DNA from 3 places in the Janthinobacterium sp. DSP2-3-3 genome. Region 1 is predicted to be linked to each of the others. Evidence: predicted binding sites of a transcription regulator. Region 1 holds the regulator's gene; each other region holds the start of a gene.
The links. The regulator LexA, encoded in region 1, represses DNA repair genes until DNA is damaged. The targets are predictions, from matches to a motif close to ACTGTATNNNNATACAGT.
Positions count from the first base shown of each region.

Region 2: ACP7DE_RS25590 (putative DNA modification/repair radical SAM protein) is a predicted target of LexA. The motif match lies at 1,428-1,445, and genes of this name have one in related genera.
Region 3: dinB (DNA polymerase IV) is a predicted target of LexA. The motif match lies at 1,525-1,542, and genes of this name have one in related genera.

Region 1 covers NZ_JAFCWA010000001.1:803,523-806,799, reverse strand. Annotated here, with positions in the region: gene purF (amidophosphoribosyltransferase) at 1-341, shown strand, start outside; gene ACP7DE_RS03840 (cystathionine gamma-synthase family protein) at 385-1,626, shown strand; gene lexA (transcriptional repressor LexA) at 1,692-2,339, opposite strand; gene rpsF (30S ribosomal protein S6) at 2,615-3,004, shown strand; gene priB (primosomal replication protein N) at 3,025-3,277, shown strand, end outside.
Region 2 covers NZ_JAFCWA010000017.1:63,073-66,349, reverse strand. Annotated here, with positions in the region: gene ACP7DE_RS25595 (UdgX family uracil-DNA binding protein) at 1-183, opposite strand, end outside; gene ACP7DE_RS25590 (putative DNA modification/repair radical SAM protein) at 180-1,412, opposite strand; gene ACP7DE_RS25585 (DUF6531 domain-containing protein) at 1,625-2,404, shown strand; gene ACP7DE_RS25580 (RHS repeat-associated core domain-containing protein) at 2,401-3,277, shown strand, end outside.
Region 3 covers NZ_JAFCWA010000011.1:100,682-103,958, reverse strand. Annotated here, with positions in the region: gene ACP7DE_RS21060 (S9 family peptidase) at 1-1,405, opposite strand, end outside; gene dinB (DNA polymerase IV) at 1,609-2,763, shown strand; gene ACP7DE_RS21050 (recombination-associated protein RdgC) at 2,882-3,277, shown strand, end outside.

The sequences.
Region 1 (3,277 bases):
CCGCGCCACCGGTTATCTACCCGAACGTGTATGGCATCGACATGCCGACGCGCGACGAACTGATCGCTTACGGCCGCACGACGGAAGAAGTGTGCCGCGAAATCACGGCCGATTACCTGGTGTACCAGGATATCGGCGCGCTCAAGCAGGCGATTGCCGACGTCAATCCGGCACTGACGAACTTCGAGGCCTCGTGCTTCGATGGCGTGTACGTGACGGGCGACGTGTCGCAGGAATACCTGGACCGCCTGGAATATGCGCGCCACCATCCGAAGGCGGCAGCGCCCGAAGATACGCCGCGTTCCCAGCTGAACCTGAACCTGGCGACAACGGAAGCATAAGTAAGCTGCCCGGCCGATGCCGGGCTTTTTTTTCTTTGCGATCATGAACGATAAAAAAAACTACGGCTTTACCACCACCATCCTGCATAACGACCGCCGCAAGGGCATCGAGCATGGCTCCCTGCACAAGCCCGTGCACAATTCCGTCGCTTTTGGCTATGGCGATGCGCGCCAGCTCGCTTCCGTATTCCAGGGCAAGGAGCCGGGTTTTCGCTATGGCCGCCAGGGCAACCCGACGGTTTCGGCGCTGGAAGACAAGGTCAACAAGATGGAAGACGGCGTGGCGACCTTGTGCTTCGCCACCGGCATGGGCGCCATCGGCGCCGTGGTGCAATCCTTGCTGCGCGCGGGCGACCATGTGGTGTCGTCGGCCTTTTTGTTTGGCAATACCAACAGCCTGTGGCAAACGGTGACGGGGCAGGGCATCGGCGTGTCGTTTGTCGATGCCACCGATGTGGCCAACGTGGCCGCCGCCATCACGCCGGCCACGCGCATCGTGTTCGTGGAAACCATCGCCAATCCGCGCACGCAGATCGCCGACCTGGCGAAGATTGGCGCGCTGTGCAAGGAACGTGGCATCTTGTATATCGTCGACAATACGATGACGACGCCGTACCTGTTCCGCCCGAAAGCGGTGGGCGCGGGGCTGGTGGTCAATGCGTTGACGAAATCCATCGGCGGCCACGGCAATGCGTTGGGAGGCAGCTTGACGGACACGGGCGTGTTCGACTGGACGCGGTACCCGAATATCTTTGAAAACTACAAGAAGGCGGCGCCCGCGCAGTGGGGCATCGCGCAAATCCGTGCCAAGGCCTTGCGCGACTTCGGCGCTTCGCTGGGACCGGAAGCGGCGCACCATATCGCCGTCGGCGCGGAGACCATGGCCTTGCGCATGGACCGCACCTGCTCGAACGCCCTGGCGCTGGCCACCATGCTGGCCGCCGACCCGCGCGTGGCTGCCGTGCATTACCCGGGCTTGGCGTCGCACCCGCAGCACGCGCTGGCGACGGACTTGTTTCGCAGCTATGGTTCCCTGTTCAGCTTTGAGCTGACAGACGGCATTGACTGCTTCGATTTCCTGAACCGCCTGAACCTGGCCATTCCAGCGAGCAACCTCGGCGACACGCGCACCCTGGTCATTCCCGTCGCCCACACGATCTTTTACGAGATGGGCGCAGAGCGGCGCGCCAGCATGGGCATTGCCGAGTCGCTGATCCGCGTGTCGGTGGGTATCGAGGATGAGGCGGATTTGCTCGAGGATTTCCGTAGTGCCCTGGACGCATAAAACACCTGGGTAATAAAAAAGGGCCGCCACAGTCATGCTGTTGCGGCCCTTTTTAGCTTGTGCGTTTAATGCCAGCTGCGCATCAGTCCTACCGCTAAACCTTCCAGTGCGAATTCATCTTCCGGCGACACGGTAATGACCTTGAAGTCGGGGTTTTCCGGCAGCAGTTCGATGACGGAACCCGTTTTCTTGTAGCGCTTGACGGTGACTTCGTCGCCGATGCGGGCGACGACGATCTGGCCATTCTTGGCGCTGTCGACTTTCTTGACGGCCAATAAATCGCCATCCATGATGCCGGCGTCGCGCATGGACCAGCCGCGCACCTTCAGCAGGAAGTCGGGCTTGGCCGAAAACAGGGCCGGGTCCACGTTGTAGCTCGCTTCCAGGTTTTCCTGTGCCAGGATGGGCGAGCCGGCAGCCACGCGGCCGATCAGCGGCAGCGACAACAGCAGTGCTGCCGGCACCTTCGAGGGCAGCATGTCGGCGGACGCACTCGCCGCCGTACCGATCAGGCGGATGCCGCGCGAGGTACCAGGCGAAATCTCGATGGCGCCCTTGCGGGCCAGGGCTTGCAAATGCTCTTCGGCCGCATTGGCCGATTTGAAACCCAATTCATTGGCGATTTCAGCACGGGTAGGAGGGAAACCCGTATTTTCAATCGCGTCCTTGATCAGGTTCAGGATTTGTTCTTGTCGTGCTGTCAGCTTGATCATGAGCGGTGGGTGCATACTAAAATGCTGTCTATATGAACAGACTGTATTTTTGTACAGTATCGCCCGAGATGCAAGGGGATTTCTGTTATTTGCGCGAATTTCGTGTGAAATACTGGAATGCACAGGAAAAAGCGTCTGGCCGGCCCCGGGCATGGGCCGCTTGTTGAAGAATGATTGAAACGTTTGCAAAAGGCGGTTATAATCTTCGGCTGACCTTCCCACACCCGTCTTGACGCCGGGGTGGGCGATTATTAATCCGACCTGAAGGAGTTTGCATGCGTCATTATGAAATAGTCTTTATCGTCCATCCGGACCAAAGCGAGCAAGTGCCCGCGATGATCGAACGCTACAAAGCCAGCGTAACCACCCGCGGCGGTTCGGTTCACCGCGTGGAAGATTGGGGCCGCCGTCAAATGGCTTACTCGATCCAAAAGCTGCCTAAAGCACACTACATCTGCCTGAACATCGAATGCGACAACGAGACCCTGGTCGAGTTGGAAACAGCATTCAAATTCAATGATGCCGTGTTGCGTCACCTGACCGTTAAAATGAAGAAAGCTGAAACAGCTCCTTCGCCGATGATGAAATCGGTACAACGCGAAGACGCGGCCAAAAGCCACCGCACCGAAGCACCAGCAGCCGCTCCAGTAGCCGCAGCAGCTTAATTCTTGACCAGGATCGTGCGCTGAACCAGCTACAAGTCACCGCCATCATTGCCGAGCGCGAAATATTGCGCTATACCCCGGCAGGGCTGCCGATTGTGAATGCAGTATTGCAGCACAGTTCGCAGCAGATGGAAGCAGGGATTGCCCGATTGACCGAGTTTGATGTTGCCGCGCTAGCCGCTGGCGAAATTTCAGGCCGGTTCAGCCAGGCAAGCTTGGGCGGGGTCTATCAGTTCACGGGTTTCCTGGCCAGGAAGAGCCGCAACAGCAAGA
Region 2 (3,277 bases), on a different contig from region 1:
ACGGGGCAGGCGCAGCAGTGGCGCGCTGGTATCCGTTGCATCTGGCGTGGAGGAAAACAGGTCGCCATCACCGGGTTGCGACTGCCAGGCAACGTCGGCAGGTGGCACGCCGCGCGCGATCAGTTCGCGTGCGGCCGCGCGCCACTCGTCGAACGACTGCGCCAGCCGCACCATCGTACTCATGCGGCCTGCAGCTCCGGCCATAAATTCATCTGCCGCGGCACATCGGCCATAGTGCGGCGCAGCTGTTCCGAGGCGGTGGTGTCGCGCGCGGGAAAGTAATCAGCCGTAATGATGAACGGCGCAATCTTTTTCATGCTGCAGCGCAGGCGCGACAAATCGGCGTAGCGCACCTGCCGCAAACGGCGCAGGTCGACGATGCGCTGCGCATTGCGCAAGCCGATGCCGGGCACGCGCGCGATCATGTGCTGCGCCGCGCGGTTCAAGTCCAGCGGAAAATGTTCGCGGTGCGCCAGCGCCCAGGCCAACTTGGGATCGATGTCGAGCGCCAGGTTGCCGCCCGTACTCGGGAGCAATTCGCTGGCCTGAAAGCCATAGCTGCGCAGCAGGAAATCAGCTTGGTACAGCCGGTGTTCACGCAGCATGGGCGGCGGCGCCAGCGGCACGCTGTTCGGGCTGTCGGGGATCGGGCTAAAGGCCGAATAGTAAACGCGCTTGAGCTTGTAGCTGCCGTACAGGGTCTCGGCCGTGGAGAGAATTTGCTGGTCGTCGCTGGCGTCGGCGCCGACGATCATCTGTGTGCTCTGCCCTGCCGGCGCGAAACGCGGCGAGCGCGGTTCTTCCGCCTTTTCATCGAGCTTGCGGCGGATCGCCCCCATCGCCAGCTTGATCGTGTGCACGCTTTTTTCCGGCGCCAGCTTTTGCACGCTGTCTTGCGTCGGCAGTTCGATATTGACGCTGAGCCGGTCGGCATAGCGGCCCGCCTGCGCGATCAGGCCCGGATCGGCATCGGGGATGGTTTTCAGATGGATGTAGCCGCGGAATTGGTGCACCTCGCGCAACTCGCGCGCCACTTGTACCAGCTGCTCCATCGTGTAGTCGGCCGACTGGATGATGCCGGAACTGAGGAACAGGCCGTCGATGTAGTTGCGCAGGTAAAAGTCGGCGGTGAGTTTCACCACTTCGGCCACCGTAAACCGCGCGCGCGGTACGTTCGAGCTACGGCGGTTGACGCAGTACTGGCAATCGTACAGGCAGTAATTGGTCAGCAGCACTTTCAGCAGCGAGACGCAGCGCCCGTCCGGCGTGTAGCTGTGGCAAATGCCCATGCCGGAGGTGGCGCCAAAGCCGTCCTTGCCGATGGAATCGCGTTTGGGCGCCCCGCTGCTGGCGCAGGACGCGTCGTACTTGGCCGCATCGGCCAGGATTTCCAGCTTGTCCGTTAATTCCATGCTGCACCTCGATATACTGTGTTTATATACAGTATATCAGGAATGCCGCGCGATAGAGTGAGCGAAAAGCGGTGTTTTTGGGTGTCGAAGAAGGCCTTCACACAGTAAGGAAATTACATATAAGCAATGAAATATAGTGTTAGGATGTAAATGTTAGCTGGAGTTTCATATTCTTTGAGGCCCTTAGCCAAAAACACATCCGATTCACTCTCATGTTCAGCCTATTCCAGAAAAAACTCGTTTTCGTATTCCTCGTCCTTTTCTTCCAGAGTTCGTTCGCGCAAAGCTACACCATGCCGACGATCACTGTCACCGCCGAGCGGGAGCGGCAGGCTTATGAAGACTGCGTCGCCATAAGCGGCGTTTTTTGCCACTGGCCCGGCGACATGTTCGACATCTACAACCGCCCCTCGCGCGGTGGCGGCACGCCAGGTACCGCCAATACCGACGCCGCGCCATCGAATGCCAATACGAATATCGACCGCTGCGGCGCCATGACGGCGCACCCGGTCGTCATTGCCACCGGCGAGAAGATCAAGCCCGAGTTGGACTTCCAGTCGTTGGGCTTGTACGGTTTGGGGCTGAAGAGAACCTATCGCAGCAAGCACGCGGTGGGTACCTTGTTCGGTGCGCAGTGGCTGTCCAACGTGGATGTGCCCCGGCTGAAGGAGCCGAATTGCGGCAATACGGGAACGGGCCGATGCATACCCCGCTCCGTGACGGTCACCGATCCCACTGGCAGCACGACCCATTATCAATACGTCGGGGAGAACGAGTTTCCCTCCCCGCAGGATCCTCGCGCAACATCATATTTATATCTATCAGGAAAGTCCGTGCGCAGTGGCGAAATGGTTTATACCCCTGGCGCCGGCTGGACTTTGTGGGCCAATGGCAATACCTATACCTACAATAAAGTGGGTGCCATTGTCTCCATCTTGGAAGGTGCCGGCGCGCAACTTAATTTCGCTATGATGCGGGCGGCCGTCTGTTGAGCCAGACGACGGCGGCAGGAACGGGCGCGGCGCAGACGGTTGTGCATAGCTGGAATGGAAATGAGATTGCAAAAACCGAATATCGCAATGCGGGGAACGTGGCCTACTTGCGCGTCAGCTACACCTACTATCATGCGTGGGCCCCGTCGGGAAAGCTCGAGAGTGAAACGTGGGATGACCTGAAGACCGGCAAGCAAAAGAAATTCGTGCACACGTACACGTTTTATCCAAACAGCACCATGTCTAGCTGGACAGTATCGCGCAGCCTGCCCGGTGGCGCGGCAGTCACGCGTTATGACTACGACACGCGTGGCAACCTGACTGGCATGACGAATCCGCTGGGCCATCAGCAAGCGTGGTCAGGCTATGATGGCATGGGGCGTCCAGCTAGCCATGCCGACAGCAATGGCGTCGCCACTACATATGCTTACGATGGCATGGGCCGCCTGCTGGCGAGCACGCTCAATGGCAGCCAGACGACGCAACTTGCCTATCATGCGGGCGACCTGGTACGGTCCATCAGCTATCCGGACGGCAGCATGACGCAGTATCAATACACTGCGGGCGGCCGGGTCGAATATGTCGGTAATGCGCTGGGGGAATTTACGCATATTGCGGTCAATGTTCCTGACAACAGCCTGCGTGTGAGTTCCGCCCTGCATCATGCGGAGGTGAGTGCTGGCCTGCCAGTCCCCGTTGCTGCCGGTGAGTTGAGCGCCACGACGGCTATGGATTCCCTGGGGCGTCCATATAGTGAGCTTGGTAATAATAGTCAGCGTCTCGACAAACGATACGACCACAATGGCAATCTCGTGAGCGTTACCGATGCGGCAGGGCGCACGACGACCTCCGAATACGATGCCGCGAATCGTC
Region 3 (3,277 bases), on a different contig from region 1:
CCTTCACCCACAAGCGCTGCGTGGTGTAGCGGCTGCCGTCAAAGCCGCCGACGATTTCCTGCTGTTTCAGCACCGTGCGCTTGCCATCCTCCATGCTGACGTCAATCACCGTGGGCGGCGTGACAGGCGACTGGTATGACATGCGAAATTGTGTGGCGGAAAACTCCGGCGTGCCGACCGACGTGGCCAGGTAGACGGGGTCGTCGAATTGCACCGTCTTCCAGTTTTTATGCGCGAAATCGTAGATGCGCGCGCGGTTCAGGGCGCGTGCCTTTTCCATCACCACCAGGTAGCCCTGGAAGACGTCGATGGACTGGATCACGGCGTCCTTGTTGTGCGGCACGACGGGCTTCCAGTGTTTCAGCTGCGGCGCAGACAGCGGCGCGCTGACGACGCGGAAATTCTTCGCCTCCTTGTTGGTGAGAATATACAGCTGGCCGTCGCGGTGTTCGACGACGTAGCGGTGGCCTTTTTCGCGTTTCAGCACGCTCTGGAAACTGCCTTGCGGCTTGTTCGTTGGCAACAGCAGCACTTCGGTGGTATCCGTGCTGCCCGAGGTCAGCACGAAGAACTGCTTGTCATGCGTGCGGTCCACATGGATGGCGAACTGTTCCACCGGCTCGTGGTAGACCTGTTGCGGCGCGCCGCCCAGGGCCAGGCGGAACAAGCGGTCCGAGCGCTTGGTGGTGGCATCTTCCTGGGCCAGCATCAGGGTGGCATTGTCCGCCGCCCAGGCCAGCGAAGTCACGCGTGGCATGCTGTCGCCCAGCAACTTGCCCGTCTTCAAATCCTTGACATGCAGCTCGTACTGGCGGAAACCCGTCGTGTCGGTGGTGTAGGCCAGCAATTGTTCATTCGGGCTGATGGAAAACGCGCGCACGGCAAAGAATTTGTTGCCTTCGGCCAATTGATTCTGGTCCAGCAGAATTTCCTCGACCGCCTGCGCATCGTAGGCACCGCTGGCGCCGACAGGACGGCGGCAATGAAGCGGGTATTGCTTGCCCGCTTCCGTGCGCGTGTAATAGTAAAAGTTACCTTGGCGCGCAGGCACGGACAAGTCCACTTCCTGCATGCGGCCCTTGACTTCCGCATAGATCTTGTCTGCCAGCGGCTGGATCGGGGCCGTGACGGCGGCCGTGTAGGCGTTTTCCGTATTCAGGTAATCGATCACGGCAGGGTCGGTTTTCTTTTGCAGCCAGCGGTAGTCGTCCGTGACGACCGTGCCGTGGCGCGTTTCCTGCCAGGCTGTCTTGCCGGCAACCGGCGCGGTGGACGTGGCGACGGTGGCGGCAACGGTGGTGGTAGTGTCGGCCAGCGCAGATGGCGCCAGCGTGGACAGTAGCAGGGCCGGCAGGATGGATGACCAGACGGACCGGCGGCGCGAAGCGTGATGGGTGATAGACAAGACGACTCCTTTTAATAGTTGTGCCAAGATTGTAATCTTGCCATTGAGAAAAGCAACCGCTGATCGCCGCCGTCGCGCCGCGTTCGTTTCATCTTGCATCCGTGGCCATTTCGGGTAATACTGTATGCATGCACAGTATCTTGCCGCAATAAAGGCAAGCCAATCCGCCGCGAGGTGCCCCTTTGACCCTATCTGCCCCAATATTGCCTGAAGCGCGCCGCTGGATTGCCCACCTGGACATGGACGCCTTCTTCGCCTCCGTGGAACTGTTGAAATATCCGCAATTGCGCGGCGAAGCCGTCGTCATTGGCGGCGGCCGGCTGCAGCAGCCCGTGCTGCAGGAAGATGGCACGCGGCAATTTGCGCGCATGCGCGACTACGTGGGGCGCGGCGTCGTCACCACGTCGACCTATGCGGCGCGTAAGTTTGGCGTGTTTTCCGCCATGGGCATCATGAAGGCGGCCAAGCTGGCGCCGGACAGCATCCTGCTGCCGGCCGATTTCGAGGCTTACCGCGAGTATTCGGCCCGCTTCAAGCAAGCCGTGGCCCAGTTGTGCCCCATCATCCAGAACGTGGGCATCGATGAAATCTATGTCGACCTGACCGAATACGGCGAGCAGGCGCCGGCCATGGCGGCGCGCCTGAAGGCGGCCGTGTTCGAAGCGACGGGCCTGTCGTGCTCGATCGGCTTGGCGCCCAACAAATTGCTGGCGAAAATCTGTTCTGATCTGGAAAAACCCGACGGATTGACCATTTTGTCGCCCGAGGATATTGAAACGCGCGTGTGGCCCTTGCCGGCAAAAAAGATCAACGGCATCGGCCCGAAAGCCACGGCCAAGCTGGAAGCGCTGGGCATCGTCAGCATTGGTGAACTGGCGCAAGCCGACCTGGCCATGCTGCGCACGCAGTTCGGCGACCTGTACACGGGCTGGCTGCGCCAGGCGGCGCTGGGCATCGATGAGCGGGCTGTGCAGACGAGCAGGGAAACCAAGTCCGTCAGCCGCGAAACGACGTTCGAGCGCGACTTGCAGGTGGTGCGTGACCGCGCCACCCTGTCGGAAAAGCTGGAAAGCCTGTGCACGCGCGTGGCGGGCGACCTGGATAAACAGTCGCTGGCGGGGCGCACGGTGGGCATCAAGCTGCGCTTCGAGGATTTCAGCACCGTCACGCGCGACATCACCTTGCCCAGCGCCACGGCGGACGCCGCCGCCATCCTGCGCGCCAGCCGCGATTGCCTGCGGCGCGTGCCGTTTGAAAAGAAAATCCGCCTGCTGGGCGTGCGCATCTCGACCTTGTCCGATCCGGCCGGCGTGACGCGGCAGGCGCCAGCCCAGGCGGAGCTGTTCCCCGCCCTGTAGCGGCATTCCCCATGCATAACAAGCATCGCGCCAGTCCGCGCTTTTGACGGCATTCCCGTGTCGAAAGTGTAGAATGGCGTTCCCCTGGCACTACTGAAACAAACGGAAGACAAAAATTATGTGGTTCAAGAATCTTCAGATTTACCGCCTGCCCGCACCATGGGCTTATACGCCAGAACAACTGGAAGAGGCCTTGTCCTCGAACAAATTTACGCCGGCGACCAGCATGGATCTGATGCGCCAGGGCTGGGATACGCCACGCCCGAATGGCGGTCTGGTCCACGTGGTCAACAAGCAAATGCTGATCTTGCTGGGCACGGAAAAGAAACTGTTGCCAGCGACCGTCATCAACCAGGTGGCCAAGGCCCGCGCTGCCGAGATGGAAGAAGCGCAAGGCTTTGCGCCTGGCAAGAAAGCCATGAAAGAATTGAAAGAGCGCGTGGCCGACGAGCTGCTGCCGCGCGCCTTCAGCATCCGCAGCAACGTCTGGACGTGGATCGACCCCGTCAATGGC